Regions from separate parts of the Tigheibacillus halophilus genome, predicted to be linked through region 2. Evidence: predicted binding sites of a transcription regulator. Region 2 holds the regulator's gene; the other holds the start of a gene.
What was found. The regulator Rex, encoded in region 2, represses fermentation and respiration genes when NADH is low (regulators of the CRP and FNR family bind a similar motif). The targets are predictions, from matches to a motif close to TTGTGAAATATTTCACAA.
Positions count from the first base shown of each region.

Region 1: a site for Rex is predicted at 5,923-5,940, ahead of ACFSMW_RS19035 (L-lactate dehydrogenase). Genes of this name have one in related genera too.

Region 1 covers NZ_JBHUIZ010000018.1:10,309-20,252, forward strand. Annotated here, with positions in the region: gene ACFSMW_RS19005 (ABC transporter ATP-binding protein) at 1-123, shown strand, start outside; gene ACFSMW_RS19010 (FtsX-like permease family protein) at 113-1,960, shown strand; gene ACFSMW_RS19015 (PadR family transcriptional regulator) at 2,476-2,595, shown strand; gene ACFSMW_RS19020 (hypothetical protein) at 2,669-2,950, shown strand; gene ACFSMW_RS19025 (dihydrofolate reductase family protein) at 3,618-4,154, opposite strand; gene ACFSMW_RS19030 (helix-turn-helix transcriptional regulator) at 4,260-5,222, shown strand; gene ACFSMW_RS19035 (L-lactate dehydrogenase) at 6,051-6,980, shown strand; gene ACFSMW_RS19040 (metal ABC transporter substrate-binding protein) at 8,638-9,642, shown strand; gene ACFSMW_RS19045 (metal ABC transporter ATP-binding protein) at 9,728-9,944, shown strand, end outside.
Region 2 covers NZ_JBHUIZ010000016.1:3,503-13,446, reverse strand. Annotated here, with positions in the region: gene groL (chaperonin GroEL) at 1-1,548, opposite strand, end outside; gene groES (co-chaperone GroES) at 1,597-1,881, opposite strand; gene ACFSMW_RS17960 (CPBP family intramembrane glutamic endopeptidase) at 2,247-2,960, shown strand; gene ACFSMW_RS17955 (YdiK family protein) at 2,966-3,166, shown strand; gene ACFSMW_RS17950 (nuclear transport factor 2 family protein) at 3,274-4,326, opposite strand; gene ACFSMW_RS17945 (redox-sensing transcriptional repressor Rex) at 4,503-5,144, opposite strand; gene moaC (cyclic pyranopterin monophosphate synthase MoaC) at 5,146-5,640, opposite strand; gene ACFSMW_RS17935 (ABC-F family ATP-binding cassette domain-containing protein) at 5,867-7,792, shown strand; gene ACFSMW_RS17930 (FtsW/RodA/SpoVE family cell cycle protein) at 7,876-9,048, opposite strand; gene tsaD (tRNA (adenosine(37)-N6)-threonylcarbamoyltransferase complex transferase subunit TsaD) at 9,471-9,944, opposite strand, start outside.

The sequences.
Region 1 (9,944 bases), on a different contig from region 2:
GTCATCTTTATACAAGACGGTATTCTCTATAATGAGATACATCGAGGTAACAATAAACGACAATTTTACCAAGAAATTATGGACACACTCACATTTCTAGGTGGTGGTCAGCATGAATTTTAATCATATTGTTGTTCAAAATATTTTACGGGATAAGTCGACATACGTTTCCTACTTTCTAAGTAGTGTGTTTTCTATGATGGTTTTTTTCCTGTTTTCAACCATAGCTTTTCATCCAATGCTGGCGGAATTGGATCCATCAAGTACATTAGGAATAACAATGGTGCTTGCCAGCTTCTTTATTTATGTTTTTTCTATTGTCTTTATTATCTACTCGTTGTTCGCTTTTTTGAAAAAGAAAACGAAAACGTTAGGTACCTTTATGATGACGGGTGCTTCCATGAGGCAAATCCGCAAAATGGTTTTTAGAGAAAATATGATCATTGCTGGTGTAGCGATTATCACGGCTATTGTGTGCGGGCTTGTTATTGAGCCATTATTTTTAATGGTTGCTAAAAAGATATTACGTGCAGAAATATTTGGCATGTATGTCCCCATTCAAGCCATTCTACTAACGGTTGTTTTATTTTCTCTATTATTCTTGATTGTTACTAAAATAATGACACGTATGATTAAAAAAGAAGAGATTGTTCAACTATTAAAAGCAGATATGACACAGGAAAAGCGGATTAAACCAGCACCATTTAAACTGATCGTATCTATCATCGTGAGTGTTTTCATGCTCTTTTCTATGCTAAAGGAAATGAATTGGGTGGAATCCTTTGGGATTATCGCGTACATTGTGTTGTTTATCAGTCTGCTATTAGCCATTTACTTTACGATCACACAAGGAATGTTATTAGCCATTCGTATATGGCAAAAGCATCCATCGTATTTTAGAAAAACCAATATGCTTTTTGTATCTAACTTAAAGGCAAAAGAGCGTTCACATGCCCATATCATTTACTTATTAACCATCTTACTATTAGGTACCTTTGTATCTACAAGCGTACTATACAGCTCTTACTACAATGTAGAGGAAAAAACAGAAGCGTTATATCCTTATAGTTTCCAATATACATCAGTCCCCGGTAACGAATTAGAAGCTCAGAAAGATATAGCATTTATTGAAGAGACCTTAGATGAAACAGGAGATAATTATGAGGCTTATTATTCGTCCTTTAAAACCGATGATGAGCGTAGGATTGCTTTTATGTCCGTTTCGAATTTTAATCAACTGGGTCAGCATACGCCTTTAACGTTAAACGATAATGAATATTTTGTTGTAGCTGGTAATGAAGGTGTTCACCCCGATGAAGAATCTATTTATGATTACCCATTTGGTAACCTCGAATTTGCAGGGGTAGAAAAGAGAAATCTTTTAGTAACCGGGTTACAAAATGTATATTATATCGTTCCTAATGAAGTATATGAAACCATTGCGTATCCAGAATATAAAATATTCGCTTATGAATTGGATGATTGGACAAACAAGACTCAAGTGGCTGAAACTATTTCATCAAAAATTACTACAGAACTCGGTAAAAACTTAATAGCTTCTAAAATTGAATTATATGAAGCAGAGAAGTTTGTAAAAAGCATTACGTTCTTCATTGGCTTTATGCTTAGTCTGATTTTTATGAGTGCAGCAATGAGTATTCTTTATTTTTACCTTCAAACATCACTTGAACAAGAAAGAGAAAAATTCTCAGGCATTAGAAAAATTGGTTTTTCCATGAAAGAATTAACATCTGTTGTGACAAAAGAGCTGGCTACCTTAATTTTTATCCCATTTACAATTGCAGCTTTGATTTTATTTGCAACGGTGCTCGGTATGCATAACCATATTTCCTTGGCATTTTATCAACTAACAGCAATTGGTTTAGTTATATTTTTACTACTGTTTATAATAAGCTTTTTCTTTATACGAAAGGGTTATATAAATAAACTTGTGAATTAATGTTGCCCCATTTTATATGATAATCCCGATATATTCATTGGCAAAAAAATAAAATGGTATATCAGCTAAAAACTTAATAAAGTACCGTTAGATAGCTTAGAAATGGCTATATTTCGCTATTCATTTTTATTTACGTTTATACTGACTGGAGTATGGTAGTGAAAGTACTTTTGGGACTATTACTACTTATAGCTGGTTTAGTTCAGCTAATTTATAATTTCAATATGTGGAAGAGAACTGAAAATAGCTAAAGCCAAATTCAATTATCGGGCGCAGTTGTTGAATATGCATTGTGCCCGAATTGGGCCATTTAATTTAGAAGGGAATTAAACTCGACAATAAAAAGCTGATACAATTTACATTAGTAGACATTATTGAGAGGAAAATCCATTTCACAAAAACGAATACCATTTATGATAAAAAAGATTTTGAAAGTGATAATGAAGGTGCATTAATGGCTTACAATCAACTATTAGAAGATGCCAAAAAGATGAATGAAAATGAATTTGTAAGCAATACGAGAACCGTTAAGCGGATATGAAATGAAGCAGCAAATCAACAGCAGAATTACTCATTTCTATAAAATAAACAATAATCAGCTTTATCCATCTCTATCGAAATTGGAAAAATCCTGATTTATTGAATTGCAGGCCATTGAACAAGAGTCTTATCGTCCACCTCAGTGCCATTGACACTTTAAAGTCATGGGTGCGAGAGCTTCCCGAAGTTGAGGATTCAAAGACCTTTCTGTTGAAGCAGTACAGTTCATGGTTATTAAAGCCAGATGAATTGTTTAGCCTGATACAGAAGAATAAAGAACAACATGAACGTACGCTTGCGGATTATAAAAAGAGAATTTCTTCCTTCGAAGAACAGAACCCTGGCGTCAACCATCCCTTGTTCTCCACAATTTCTGTAATTAAAATGGGGATAAACTTAGAAGAGGCAAGTATTCTTTGGTGTGATAGGATGCTTCAGTTGTTAAGATAACATTTGTTTACTAATAGGTAGTAGACACCTAGAATAAAGGTAAACGCTTATTGCTCCAAGCTGCATCATTGGATTCCTGCCTGCGTCAGTGAACCTAAGTGATCATTTAAGACGAATTGAATAGGTTTTTAGGAGGGGATCATACATGTTTGATATACCAGACACACTAAGATCTAATGTAATCACAGCTCTCGCCAATGAAATTGTGTCACTAAACTTAGTCCCCCCAACAAGAGTTGCAGTAGATGGTCGATCTGCTGCAGGAAGGACTACATTAGCCGACGAGCTGGCGGAGGCAGTTCGCAAACTTACACCCAAAGCTATTACGATTATCTAAATAATTGTCTCCAAGCTGCTGATATTCCGTTAATCTGTTGGGGTAAGTATTTCTACATGTAGTGTGGGTGGACGCATTACTTTAACATAAACAGCTGTGTTACATGGCTGCTTGCGGTATTAACCAAATCTGACCTTGCTTTATGATATCGTTTTTGTGAATCCTTAAAAAGAATTAAACACTCCAAAATGAGGTGAATAACAAAACTTAAGATCGATTTTTGATTATGAATACATGTGTATTTTTCTATTCTACACGTTTCAAATCGTAAAGGGGACTTTAAAAAATAGCCCTCCTTATTAAAGCTGTTTATTTGCTAAGTCAGATAGTTTACCTTTTAACCTCATAATGCAATTCTACAAATTGATTAAATCGCCTTGTTCCTTTTAACAATAATTCTAAGTGGTAATCGCCATTGTTGAACAAAGGAATCCCTTTCCCTATGAGGGTTGGGGCAATGGTTATGATGATCTCGTCAACCATATTCTCTTTTAGGAAGGAATATAGCAGTTTTCCTCCTCCAACCATCCAAATATTTTTCCCTTCTTGTTTTTTTAATTTGCTTACAAAATCTTGAATATCAGGGCTTATAAATTTTACCTGCTCCGTATCAGCAATCGAAGACCGTGTGAACACATAACAATTTTTATCAGAATACGGCCAGCTATTGCCACCCTCATGTTCCATAATCCAATCGTAAGTTGCTTTCCCCATTAAAACGGTATCAATCGTGTCTAAAAACTCGGAAATGCCATTATCCCCTTCTCCCTCTACTTTAAACAACCATTCAAGTGATTCCTCTTTTGTCGCAATATATCCATCTAAACTCGATGCAATGAATAGTACTACATTTCGTTTTTGATTCATAATTATTCTCCTTTCCTTAGCTCTAAAATAAGTATATGGTTAAAACACGACACCTTCTGTCATATAAATATAAGTAATTATTATTTTATCGAAGGGGTGTATTTTATGAGAGCAGATAGATTAATGAGTATTATGATCTTGTTACAGAACAGAGGGAAAATGACGGCAAAAGAACTAGCTAATGAACTGGAGGTATCGAATAGAACCATTCTTAGAGACATGGATGCGTTAACAAATGCAGGAATTCCAATTGTTTCTCAAAGAGGTAAAGAGGGAGGATGGCATCTATTAGATAATTTTCGGAGTAAATTAAGTGGACTAAACATAGATGACATGAAATCTTTGTTTCTTTTTCCATCTGGTGAACTACTTGAAGATTTAGGGTTAAACAACCAGCCGCTTGATACGAGGCAAAAGCTGCTTGCAGCTATCCCAGATACTTATCGGGAGGAAGCGCAGGCAATGTGGGAAAGAATTCATATAGATTCGGGCACCTGGAGACAATCCAAAGAAAAGAAGCATGCTCTTAATGTTGTGCAACAAGCCGTTTGGGATAGTAAAAAGCTGAAAATTCACTATGAACAGCAAGGTGGTGAACAAAAGGAAAGGTTAGTTGAACCATTAGGGTTAGTGGCAAAAGGGAATAAGTGGTATCTTGTTGCTTTAAAAAATGGAGAGCTGCGTAATTACAGGGTATCACGTATACACAGTGCAAAAGTTGAAAGTGAAACTTTTAGGAGACCGCTTCATTTCAATTTGGCCACATACTGGGAACAATCAAAAGCAGAATTTGTACAAAACTTACCGAAATACGATGTACAAGTAGAAATACATACAAAAATTATTAAAAGAATTAATTTTACAGACAAATTTGTTAAAGTTATCAAAACAGAAAATCCAAATGGGGGCAAATGGATACCAGCAACGCTAAGATTCAATGATAAGCAAGAGGCTATAGAGTTTATATTGGGATTCGCAAACAAAATAAAGGTCGTTTCCCCAAAATATCTTCAGGATAAAGTCGTAGCTTTGGCCATGTCCGTTATTGATTTTTATAATGATGAATAATTATTTGCAGGATGCTATCAATTAATAGCACTGGATCAGGAAGAATTAACCATTCAAGATTGTAAATCGTTTCTATAAAAAACGATTTAGGAACCCATAGTTTTATCCACTTTCACCAGTATTTCATGTTTGCATGAGATGGTTCAATGATAAGTTATTGAAAAACCATCTTATTGTTTCGGTGATTAAGGATTTTTATTTATAGGTGAAACCACTCATATGAATGTTTATTGAAAATGTAAAGAAAAATAAAATGTACGGTCAGTGGAATGATAATGGTCGCCTCATCAATTATTGAGAAAAGTACATGCACTCTTCGAAGCTGACGGATGAACATTTTTTGGCAGGGTAAACTGAACTTTGAAAGTGAGAGTGCGTACGGCTCTTACTTCGCTGTTCAGTTTTTTATGGTTAGAATGAAACGAATTCACACGGAAGGTTATTTTAATGGCGAAAATGAGATGAAGTGCATGTACTGATTTATCTTTGAAACTAGTAGATTTGCCCACGCTAACAACTACCCATATTCATACAGAAGTATGAGGTAAATGCAAAAAATACATAATGATCGGATATAAATTAGAAAGAGAGGGTATAGTAATTGTGTTTACTTTGAGATATTTTCGACCGTATTGGAAGCGGATTTATTTTTAGAGTCTGATTTTCTATTGCAAATTTCTTTGTAAGGAATATAATTAGTATGTGAAAACATTCACATATTAATTATAGAATTTAACCTATTGGTTATTATTAATCATAGATAAATATCATATGTTCTTTTATTATCTGTGAAAATAATAACATATACAGAATTGGAGATGAGAATAAATGGAATTTACCCAAGGAAGCAAAACGGTGTTGGTTGGGACAGGTACAGTTGGCTCAAGTTATGCATATGCATTGTTAAATCAAGGGTTATGTGATGAATTAGTGCTTGTTGACCTAAATGAAAAGAGAGCAAAAGGCGAAGTAATGGACTTAAACCATGGCGTATTATATGCACCTAGCACGGTAAAAATCAAATTGGGTACGTATGAGGATTGTAAGGATGCCGCTGTTGTAGTGATTTGTGCTGGTGTAGCACAAAAACCTGGAGAAACAAGGCTGGATCTAGTTAGCAAGAATATGAAAATCTTTAAAGCGATTGTAGAAAATATTATGGAATCTGGTTTTAACGGTATCTTCTTAGTAGCAACAAATCCAGTTGACATTCTTGCTCATGCCACATGGAAATTCTCTGGTCTTCCGAAAGAAAGAGTGATTGGATCCGGTACGATTTTAGACTCTGCAAGATTCCGCTATTTATTAGGTCAGGAATTTGGAGTCACACCAACAAGTGTCCACGGTTATATTATTGGTGAACATGGAGATTCAGAACTTGCTATTTGGTCTTCTGCAAATATTTCTGGTAATCCAATAGCTCAAAGGTTAACAAAAGAAAGAAGAAATGAAATCTACATTCATGTTCGAGATGCAGCATATGAAATAATTGAAGCCAAGGGAGCTACTTATTATGGAATAGCTATGGGACTTGTCCGAATTACAAAGGCAATATTAAAAAATGAAGAAGTTGTATTGCCAGTTGGAACATTACTTGATGGGGAATACGGTTATGATGATGTGTTTATAGGGGTACCTACCGTTATTAATCGTAAGGGTGCAGTAGAAATTATTGAACTCTCACTAGATGAAGAAGAAAAGGAAAGATTAGGAAACTCTGTAGAATCGTTGAAAAAAATACAAGGTTTATTCTGGTAGTAGTTGATTTATTCGTAGTAACTCGTCTAACTTCAGGACGAGTTAAACAACAGGTTAGTAGAGACATGTGATCCGTTTGGAGTATATAGATTTCCACAACTGTTGTTCAAACAACTTAGGTACTAGGAGTGTAAACTGAGCTGTGTAAGTGAGAGTGCGTACGACTCTTCCTTCGCAGTTTAGTTTTTATTGTTAGATGAAAATAATTCAGATGGGAGGTTATCCTAATAGCGAAATAAAGCGAAATGAAAAATTTGTCAAGCTAGCGAACCCTAAAAGATAAATGAAATCGCCCGCTTGAAGCTTTATATCTGCATCTGCGGATTCAAGAACTGGAATCTCAGCAGGAAGAGGACCATATATAGAACTGGGGCGATGGTAATGAGCCAGTTATCACTTACACACTTTATTCGACAAACCCTCAGAGGAGAAGACGGACGAACACTTTATTTGTAAAGCCTCACTGCCTCCTCCAAAAAGGACAAATAATTAGCAATAAAATCTCCAGGCTCCATGATTTTAACTTTATTGACAAATCCTGCTAGAAACTGGTAGGCAATTGATTCTCAGGCAATTCAATGGTTGCAAGGTAATTTCTTTCAGTCATTTTTGTAACGGCGTTTTTTCCATATCTCTCAATAAATTGATCTCTTACAGCAATGTCTACCAGCAGCTGTTCACTAACTGTTGTTGTTTATGATGTTGTTTTTTTCTTCAACCACCTTATTAGGTTTTGGAACAAAAAAACGTCTTTTCGGATATTTATTATCCTTGCCAATTTAAATGTTCGGTAGGTTAATTTGCATTAACAGCGCTATACCTCGCCTGGAACATTTACTCTAAGCCATTAGTACCAGGCCCTGAAGTCCATTTAATGGGATTTCAGGGTTTGTTTTGTTTCTACTATCAAAATGAAAGTTGAGATGTGAATGGGTAAAAAATACTTTTATGGTGGGAGGAGGCTGGGAGGCAACGGAGTACTTCATTGGTCCTTTATGCAAGACGGCCTTTGTGAGGTTTAGTTTTATGTATGTATCAATCAATTTACCTTCCAGGTCTGTGGCTTCCTTATTTGTATATCCTATATCGATGGCCAAATGGAAGAGTATTAATAAATGTAATCTCTTGTCAAAATCAAAAAAGCATGGTAAGATCACAAATGTAAATCGTAATCGTTACGTTTTATTCAAAGGAAAATTGGAATGCTATAGCTGACTTTCCAAAAAGTACCGGAGGAGAAGGGTGATGACTAAAAATCCCAGATTGTTAAAAAAGGCAAGAGACAGTGGTAAAATATGCTGCGCAGCATATGAAGAAAAAAGAACAAGTTTCTGGTGAACAAATCCAACGGGTAAATTTGCTCTTCTATGACTGATTGATAAAGCAGGAGTGAAGTGGCGAAATCATTTTTCTGAAGCAAAAGAGTGTTTCAATCACATTGGTCCAAATGTATTTATGATTACAAAGTTTAATGCATACATTTTATATAGCCTGTGTCTTAACAGAAAGACATTCTGTTTGTACATAGGGCGGTTTTTGTTTCAACATAGAAATCTATCTTCAGCCAATTGTTTGGCTTCGAAACAAAGGATAGCTGCACGCTTTCAATCGTAATCATTACGCTTTGATTCGCAATAGAAACGGGGGAATACGAAAAATGAAACACTTAAAGGGAATTATTTTACTTCTGTTTGCTTGTATTTTGGTAATGGCGGGCTGCAGTAATACAACAAGCAAGTCAGAAGGTAAGAACAAGCAAGGTGAATCATCCGGCTCAAAGAAGCTTCATATTGTGACAACCTTTTATCCGATGTATGAATTCACGAAAAACATTGTCAATGGCGAAGCCCAAGTTGATCTTTTGATCCCATCTACAGTTGAACCACATGATTGGGATCCTTCGCCAAAAGATGTGGCAAACATGCAGCAGGCAGATTTGTTTGTATATAATAGCCCTTCAATGGAAACATGGGTGCCTTCTGTTGAAAAGAGTATGGGAGACAAACACCCGCAAATGGTAATTGCCAGTGAGGGTATTGACTTAATGGAAGGTACGCCACATGACCACGGAGATCACGGTGACGAAGAGGACCATGACCACGAAGATCACAAAGGTGAAGAAGATCACGATCACGGCGGCTTGGATCCGCATGTTTGGCTCAGTCCAGTATTAGTGCAAAAAGAAGTAAAAAACATTACAAAAGCGATTATCAAACAAGATCCAAAGAACGAGGAAGTATACAAGAAAAACAGTCAAAAATATATTGAACAGCTGCAAAAGCTTGACCAGAAATACAGTAAAACGCTTAAAGATGTTCCAAACAAAGAATTGATCACACAGCATGCCGCTTTCGGGTATTTAGCAAAAGAATATGGCCTGGAACAAGTTCCGATTGCGGGGTTATCTCCGGAGCAGGAGCCAAGTCCAGCAAAACTGGCTGAACTGAAGAAATTTGCAAAACAGCATGATGTGAACACTATTTTCTTTGAAGAATTGGCTTCACCTAAAGTTGCGGAGACGCTTGCAGAGGAAATTGGGGCGAAAACAGAAATACTGCATACACTTGAAGGCTTAAGCAAAGAAGAACAGGATAAGGGAATGGATTATATAAAGGTAATGGAAGAGAATCTGAGCATTCTTAAGAATGCATTACAAAAATAAAATAATATATAAAGAAGGGAAAGGGTGTGCATATGCAGCATTGCGCACCTTTTTCTGATGAATATTTAAGAGGGGGGAATACGTTATGAATCTTATTACCTTGGAAAACCTTGTGTTTGGTTATTCGCATGTTCCAGTTATAAACGGTGCATCATTTGAAGTGAAGAGCGGGGAATTTATCGGAATAACAGGACAGAATGGCGCTTCGAAATCGACATTGCTGCGATTAATGCTTGGATTATTAAAGCCCTGGCAAGGCAGAGTTACGATAAACAAAAGAAACGATCAAGGACAGCGCTTGA
Region 2 (9,944 bases):
AGCTTCAGTAGTCAGGAACATAGCCGCTACAGATGCTGCGTTTTGCAATGCAGAACGCGTAACTTTTGTAGGGTCAACGATTCCAGTGTCAACCATGTTTACCCATTCGCCAGTTGCTGCGTTGAAACCAACGCCAACTTCTTCGCGTTTCAGGCGATCAACAACGATTGATCCTTCCAGACCAGCATTGTGAGCGATCTGACGTACTGGCTCTTCCAGTGCGCGAAGTACGATGCTTGCACCTGTTGCTTCGTCGCCTTCCAAAGCGAGTTCTTCCACTTTGTGGTATACGTTCAAGAGAGCAGTACCACCACCGGAAACAATACCTTCTTCTACAGCAGCACGAGTTGAGTTCAAAGCATCTTCAATGCGAAGCTTGCGTTCTTTCAATTCTGTCTCAGTAGCTGCACCGACTTTAACAACTGCTACACCGCCAGCAAGTTTAGCAAGACGCTCTTGCAATTTCTCTTTATCGAATTCAGAAGTAGTTTCTTCTGCTTGTGCACGGATTTGTGTCACACGGGAAGCAATGTTTTCTGGATTGCCAGCACCTTCTACGATTGTAGTGTTTTCTTTGGAAACAACTACTTTAGAAGCACGGCCCAGCTGTTCTACAGATGCGTTTTTCAACTCAAGACCAAGGTCTTCTGTAATAACATCTGCACCAGTCAATACAGCGATATCTTCCAGCATTGCTTTACGGCGGTCACCAAAGCCAGGAGCTTTTACAGCTACAGCGTTGAATGTGCCACGCAGTTTATTCAATACGAGTGTAGCAAGTGCTTCGCCTTCTACATCTTCAGCAATCAACAGAAGCGGTTTGCCTTGTTGAACAACTTGTTCCAATACAGGCAATACTTCCTGGATGTTTGTGATTTTCTTATCTGTGATAAGGATATAAGGATTTTCAAGTACTGCTTCCATTTTATCCTGATCAGTAACCATGTATGGCGAAGCATATCCGCGATCGAATTGCATACCTTCGACTACTTCAAGCTCAGTATTGAAGCCTTTGGACTCCTCAATAGTGATAACACCATCGTTGCCAACGCGCTCCATTGCTTCAGAAATCAGATTGCCGACTTCTTTATCATCAGAAGAAACAGCAGCAACTTGTGCGATGGATTCTTTGCCTTCGATTGGCTTGGAGATCACTTTCAACTCGGATACAGCAGCTTCAACCGCTTTTTCGATACCACGGCGAATACCTACAGGGTTTGCACCAGAAGTGACGTTTTTCAAACCTTCCTGAATCAACGCTTGCGCCAAAACAGTTGCAGTAGTTGTACCGTCACCGGCAACATCGTTTGTTTTAGATGCTACTTCAGAAACCAATTGTGCACCCATATTTTCAAAATGGTCTTCCAATTCGATTTCCTTGGCAATAGTTACACCGTCATTAGTAATTAGCGGGGAACCGAATTTCTTGTCCAATACGACGTTGCGTCCTTTTGGTCCCAATGTCACTTTTACAGCATTTGCCAATGTATCTACACCGCGTGCCATTGCACGACGAGCGTCTTCACTGAATTTAATTTCTTTAGCCATATAAAATGCCCTCCCTATGATTCATTCAAGTTTATTTCAATCGTTCTATTAACCAACAATAGCCAAAATGTCATTTTCGCGAAGAATTAAGTATTCAGTGCCTTCGTATTTCACTTCGGTGCCGGCGAATTTAGAGAAAATGATATGGTCTCCTTCTTTTACTTCCAGCGCTACTTTTTCACCGCTGTCAGTAACTCTGCCGGATCCAACTGAAACAACTTTGCCCTCCTGCGGTTTTTCTTTTGCAGAGTCTGGCAATACGATTCCGCTTGCTGTTTTTTCCTCTTGTTCTACGAGCTCGATGACAACACGATCTCCTAGTGGTTTAATCATGTAGACAACCTCCTTAATTCCTATCAAAAAGTATTTTTTAAATTTAGCACTCAAAGCAACTGAGTGCTAACACCATTATTATAATAATTAATTCTGTCTGAAATTGCAAGCATTGCACTTCAATTTCGTTCTGCTTTTTTAGACAAATCTCGCAGCCACCCGTTTGACAATTCCCGAATCGCCAAACGAAAAATCTTTTTCTTTTTTTGCTCTGGATGACCACAGTCGCCTCCGATATCCGTAATATGTTAGAATGAATTATATTATAGCATTGTGCATGATAAATAAAGTTGGATTTGAAATAAAAAATGTTCAAGCACATACAATGAATAGATGATTCCAATTTCGAAAGGGACGGTTATACTTTGACAAAACGCTATTGGTGGGTAGTCATTTCCTACGTGATTATGCAATTTTCCGTAATTCTTGGCGCCCCTTTATTTTACTTTCTATTTAAACTGACAGAGGCCGAGGCAATCATTTACTTTACCATTTTCAGTTTCCTCGCCGGCCTTGTCGTCTTCCTTCTATTGATGAAACCGGATATGAAGGAAGGAGTATCCCCGGACGCATCCGCCACAGGCACCACGGTTGGATGGATAATCGGCGGCGTATTTATGGCACTGGCAGCACAAGCTTTAGCTGCAAATATTGAAATCCATGTATTCGGTATAAAAACAGAATCGGAAAACACGAAAAATATCATGGATATATCAAAAGCATTTCCAATATTCTACGTCATTCCTGTGTTGATCGCACCGATTTTGGAGGAAATCCTGTTCCGAAAAATCATCTTCGGAGCATTGTATAACCGCACCAATTTTTGGATAGCCGCATTGATTTCATCAGTCATTTTCGCTGTTATCCATCAAGACCCTAAACACATTCTGGTGTATGCTTCTATGGGGCTCACATTTGCATTTCTATATGTCAAGACAAAACGGATTATCGTTCCAATCCTTGTTCATATGGGGATGAACACGACCGCAGTATTGGGGCAGCTGTTGTTGACCCCGGAAAAAATGGAAAAATTGGAACAGCAAATGAATTTCATACAGCAGCAAATTATTGGAGGATAACTTTTATGATTTCATCTCTTATCAGCCGGGCTATTTTATATTTCGCCATGGGGGCCTTATTCATATTTTTTGCGGTCCGCAGCGCGCATGACACGATGTGGAATATCACTACTATGTTATTGGCAGTGATTGCCACCTTGGATTTCGGCATGGGGTTCAAATTAATAGGATTGCATTTTAAACTGAAACGGGATCAAAAAAAATAACTTTTTATATAAAGCGTCCAGGCGATGGACGCTTTTTTGGTTGAACGAGACATTCGCTTTTGATTGAGACATGCTGTCTTTTCCAGAGTAACCCGTTTGATCGATTCCTATTTCACCTTTTTCAATACCTTTGTCAAATCCTGTTTGACTTCTTTAGGGACTTCATCCGCCCCTGAAGCACCGAATGTCACTGCGTACAAATCATTCCCTTTAAAGAAAACACGGCCGATTTGTGCCTGATCGATCTGGTCATCGTCAGCTTTGATAACCAATTCGAACATCGTTTCATTCTTCGTCGTATCGTAAACTTGCAAATCGAACTTGTCGCCGACCTGTGCTGTATACTGTTCTCGCACAAGCTCCATCCATTCCTTCGGTGAAAGCTCGCCCTTGGCACCTGCTACATATTCCAATGTAACCTGGTTATCCTTATATTTCCCATCAGCAATGGTGAAAAGTGCGGAAGCAAAGCCATCATCTTCAGTATATTCCGCTACCGTCAATTTCATGGCGATGGTTTGCTGCATCTGCTTTAGCTGATCTGCATATTGTCCGTCCATTTCACCATTATCAGCACTTGCCTGCGTTTCTGCAATCGTATCTTCATCAATCGGATTGCCATCCTCATCCAGATACGTCACATCGTTCGCCTGTGAGGCGTAAATTTTCCATTGGCCGTCTTCCTGGCGCAGTTCATGATAACCCTTCACTTCATTGTTTTTAAATTCGGGAATTGGTTCCTTCGCTACAGTCCGTTGCACATAACTCACTTTTGCTTTATCCTCGTTTTTCTCTTCTACTTTCATATCCGTGATTTCCATGTCCAGATCTTTGTCAATGATCGCTTCCATCTGTTGTCTGGTCGTATCGAACACAGGAGATCCACTATGGATCGTGTCCATGTACGCATCAAGGTCTTTATCTTTGTATGCTTGCAAATTAGCATCCAATACAGCAAATAACACTTCATCGCTAGCGACAGCATTTTCTTTTTCTTTGTCTGTCTCTGTTTTTTCTGCCGCAGCAACTTTACTGCCCTTTTCTTCTGTTTTCGTTTTGTCTTCATCCTTCTTATCTTTGCTGGCGTTGTCTGAACAGGCAGCAATAGCCAAGCTCAGTAATAGCATCACGCAAAGAGCCATCAGTTTTTTACCCCACATTGTTTGCACTTCTCCTCTACGTTTTTCTTTTTCTCACCAATTCATCATAGCCAATGCAAGCGATGAATAGAAGATGTCGAAAGTACCATCTTTTCAAAATATTGAGCCTTAATACCCATGACTATCCTGTACATAAAAAAACCTGGCAGCGAAAATCCGCTGCCAGGTTGTTATGCTCATATTTCTTCTTTTTCATTTAAAGGATAATGCTTCAGGAAATATACCAATGCCTGGAGTTCAACCGCCAAATCGATATGATGTACGCGAATATGACTTGGCACACTGATCCTGGCGGGAGTGAAATTCAGAATGCCTTCGATCCCGCAATTGACCAATCGCTCGGTGACAGCATCTGCGACCTGCGCGGGGATTGTCAGAATAGCCACTTTCACGTCCTTCAGTTTTTCTTCCAGCTCATCGATTGAATAAATAGGGACTCCTTCAACATCCTGGCCCGCTTTCTCAGGATCTGCATCGAATGCCATCACGATTTTGGTGTTATTATTTTTCAAGAAATTATAATGTAAAAATGCTGTACCTAAATTACCAACACCGATGATTGCCACATTCGTCAATTCATCCTGGTTCAATGTTTTACGGAAAAAACCCAATAAATATTCTACATTATAGCCATATCCTTTTTTGCCTAAAGCGCCAAAATAAGAAAAATCTCTGCGAATAGTCGCTGAATCAACCTTGACAGCCAAACTCAGCTCCTTAGATGAAACCCGTGATTTGCCTTGATGCTGTAAATTATTTAAAAAACGATAATAAAGCGGCAAACGCTTTGCAGTGGCTTGTGGAATTTTGCGTTCCATATTACTCCTCCTTCATGCCCCGATGGAAATCCCCGGATTTCCCGCCCTTCTTTTCCAATAAATATGTTTGGCCGATAACCATCCCTTTATCCAATGCCTTACACATATCATAAATTGTCAATGCCGTCGCAGATGCGGCTGTCAGCGCCTCCATCTCCACCCCGGTACTTCCCTTGGTTTTTACAAAGACTTCTATTTTCAATTCATACGTATCTCCCGCTTGCTCCCAGCTAAAAGATATATCGACGCCTTTCAGTGAAAGCGGATGGCACATCGGTATCCAGTCAGACGTTTTTTTGGCAGCCATGATTCCCGCTACTTGTGCAACAGCAAGTACATCGCCTTTTTTTATTGTTTGCTTCACGATGCCTTCATGGATTTCCTCATTGACGAAAATACTGCTTGCAGCCAACGCTGTACGTTCTGTGTCCGCTTTGCCGCTGATATCAACCATTCGGGCATGTCCCTGCTCGTTAAAATGTGTGAATTCAGCCATCTGTACCGTCATCCTTCCCTTCACTAATATGTTTTATTTCTGATATCATTTTGTCGTTCCCAATGTATAATAACCAAGAACAAAGCAAATAGTTCAAAAGATCTCATTCCTATTCTAGCAGAAAATCGTTCGGAAGTCGTGATTCTTTTCACAAAAGGATTGCCCAGTTGATTCCCTTTAAGATACACTGAGATGTGGGAGGATTTATCAATAGAGGTGAAAGCGTATGATTTTGATGCAACTCAACGGCATCTCCAAATCCTTTGGAGCCGATGAAATATTATCCGATATCAAATTGGAAGTAAAAATGAAAGACAGGATGGCTATTGTTGGCAGAAATGGAGCGGGAAAATCTACCCTGCTTCAGATCATGGCCGGCCTGCAATCGTATGACACGGGCGAATTTTTCAAACCGAAGGATGTCAGTACTGGTTATTTATCTCAGCATACCGGCCTTGAATCAGAGCATACCATTTGGGATGAGATGCTGGAAGTCTTCACCGATATTCTTCAACAGGAAAAGAAACTTCGCGAGTTAGAAACAAAAATGGCCAATGCTGCGGCTTTGAGTTCCAATGATTATGAACAGCTGCTTAAAAATTATGACCAGCTGCAGCATGCCTTTGAAAAAGCCGGCGGCTACAATTATGAGTCAGAAATTCGTACAGTACTGCACGGGTTGCATTTTGGTGATTACGATGAAGCCACCGTGATCAATGAACTCAGCGGCGGTCAGAAAACACGATTGGCACTCGGTAAATTGCTTCTTGCAAAACCAGATATATTAATATTGGATGAACCGACCAACCATCTGGATATTGAAACACTGACATGGCTGGAAGGGTATCTTTCAAGCTATCCGGGTGCGGTCGTCATCGTCTCTCACGACCGTTATTTCTTGGACAAGACCGTTTCCATCATTTATGATGTGTCGCGCCATCATATAAAAAAATACCACGGCACATACTCATCTTATTTGGAACAACGCGCTCTTCAATACGAGCAAGAATTGGATGAATATGAGAAACAGCAAACAGAAATTAAAAAAATGGAAGACTTCATTCAGAAAAATATTGTACGTGCCTCCACTACAAAACGCGCACAGAGCCGGCGTAAGCAACTGGAAAAAATGGAACGTATCGACAAACCGCTCGGCGAAGAATCATCAGCAAGTATCGCTTTTCAAGCGAATAAGCGCAGCGGCAATGATGTATTATCCGTACAAAATCTTTCTTTTCGTTATGATGAATCGGAAGAATTTCTGTTTCGCCATCTCGATATGCAGCTCCACCGCGGAGACAGATTTGCCATAGTCGGTCCAAATGGTGTAGGCAAAACCACGCTTCTGAAAAATGTCATCGGCAAATTGAAACCGGCTTCCGGGGAAATCCGGGTAGGTACAAATGTCGAGATCGGCTATTATGACCAGGAACAAGCTGACCTTTCTTCTTCCAAAACGGTGCTGCATGAGCTATGGGATGACTATCCCACCACCAATGAAAAAGATATACGTACAGTGCTTGGCAATTTTCTCTTTTCAGGGGATGATGTGTTAAAAATCGTCCACTCTTTATCTGGTGGGGAAAAAGCCCGGCTGGCCCTGTCGAAGCTGCGAATGCAAAAAGCGAATTTGCTTGTATTAGATGAACCGACCAACCATCTGGATATCGACAGTAAAGAAGTACTGGAATCTGCATTAACTGCATTTGAAGGTACCATCTTATTTGTATCCCATGACCGGTATTTCATTAATAAAATTGCCGATCATGTCGTGGAAATGCAGCCGGGCGGTGCCACCATCTATCTTGGAGATTATGATTACTACATTGCTAAGAAACAGGAAGAGCTGGAAATGGCAGCCTTGGAACAAACAAACGGCAAGGGCAAGACAGCCCCATCTGAAAACAGGCTTAGCTTTGAAGAAGAAAAAAGACTGCAAAGCGAAAAACGAAAAAGAGAAAGACAAATTGCAGCCATAGAAGAAAAAATCGATCAGCTTGAAAATGAGCTATCCCAACTCGAAGAAAGAATGGCAGAGCCGGAAATTTTCCAGGATCATGAAATGTCGTTGAAATTGACCCGTCAAAGCGAAGAAATCAAATCGAGAATAGAGGAAGAAATGCAGGCATGGGAGATTTTGCAGGAAGAATAGAAAAGATTGAACAGTAGAGAAAACTGTCACTGCTCCTAAAAAAAGGCGGGCCCGCAAAACATAGGGCCCGCCTTTTTTGATTCCTATTTAAATAAGTAATCATTCTGCATCGTATTTTCCACGGCGACACGATATACAAGCCCAAGTCCAATCATCGACGACATGACTGAACTGCCTCCATAGCTCAGCAGCAAGAGCGGGATTCCTGTTATCGGCATGATCCCCACAATCATCCCGATGTTTTGGAAAGCATGGATAAAGATCAAACTCAAAAATCCAAAACAAATATAAGCGCCGAACATGGTGAAATGGAAGCTATTTAATCCAAGCATCAACATACGGTAAAGCAATAGAAAATACAAGAAAACGACTATAGCACACCCTACAAATCCAAAGCTTTCCCCCACCACTGAAAAGATAAAATCAGTGTGTGCCTCCGGCAAGGACACTTGCAGGGCACTCATCCCTTTTCCTGTAAGCTGCCCAGACCCAAGGGCCGAGAGCGAGCGGTCGAAATGGAACGTGTCATCACTTGTCTGCCCTGAAGCATCAAACCATGTGAGCACACGCTGAACTTGGTATTGTTCGAGACCAAGCACCTGTTCAGACATCTGCGGAAAGGTGACGATGACCCAAAGCGCAGAAAATAACACTGCTGCTCCGCCCAAAACAAGCGTAGCAATGATTTTCCAATCGATACCCGACAACAGTACAAAAACAGCTGCGATAAACAAATACACCATGGAAGAACCGAAGTCAGGCTGCATATTGATTAGTAAAACAGGAGCGATGACAATCATTCCAATTTTAAGCAACAAAAATACGTCTGTTTTCCAATTCGACTTGGGGTATTTTTCTTTATGTTTACTGATAACTGCCGCAAAGTAAAGCACTGTGGATATCTTGGCAAACTCTGAAGGCTGCATGGAGAATCCTGGCAAAGTGAACCAGCTCTTGGAATGGTTAATTGTCCGCGCAATGCTTTCCGGACTCACAAGGAGAACGGCCAATAGCAAAACCCCAAAAATATATGCAAAAAGACTAATTTTATATAACTGTTCCAAATCGAACAATTGAATCAGAGCTACAATACCTGCTCCGACTGCAAACCAAAAAATCTGTAACACAACAAAATTTTTGCCAGCATATTGTTCCAGCTGCTGTGCATTGTAAATCGCCAGTAGACTGACGCCGGCAAACAGCATGAATAAAAGGATAAAGTCAAATTGCAAATAATGTGATTGTTTGTTTGACATACCTTATCACCAGTTTCTTTCATTCCTCAATTCAAACAGTAATATTTTTCCAAAATGCATATTGACATTGTAGCATATGAAACACATTTTTCATAAAGTGAACCATTGTGCTAAAAGGGTTAGCCGCTGGATTTTCCTCACGCCATTCCAGATCCAGGAAATGTCCTGAAAGCCTAGGAACATTATCATTGAACTTATCCACAAACCTATTAACAACTGAACGTTGTTATAATCACATATTAACAAAGTAATCCACATTATCCACAGAACAAGGCAAAATTATGCACAAAAAGGTCCACACCCACAATTACTTTACTTATCACATATTCAGTTATTATTCACACACCTGTGGATAAACATTTGTGCATAAAAATGGGCCATCATTTCATGACATGGATGGCCGTAAATATATTTGTCATAAACTATTGGAGCGATAAGGAGGGATCAGCGTTTAACTCCAGTCCAGCTCTTCTTCCTTGTTCATATGCAATGGTTCCTGCTGCAGCAATCATTGCGGCGTTGTCTGTACACAATTTGACTGGTGGGATGAGAAGCGGAATGCCCATCGGTTTAAATGCTTTTTCAAGCGCTGTACGAAGTCCCCTATTCGCCGCGACGCCTCCAGCTACCAGTACCTGCTTGACTTGGTGCAATTCAGCGGCCCTTCGCGTTTTCGCCGTCAATACGTCCACAACACTTTCCTGGAAACTTGCGGCTATGTCCGCTTTTTCCAATCTATCTCCACGTTGTCGTGCGTTGTGAATAGTGTTAATAACTGCTGACTTCAATCCGCTAAAGCTGAAGTCGAAACTATCTGGTTCCAGCCAGGCTCTCGGAAAATCGATGCTGATTTTTCCTTCAGCAGCCTGCCGGTCTATATGGGGCCCGCCCGGGTA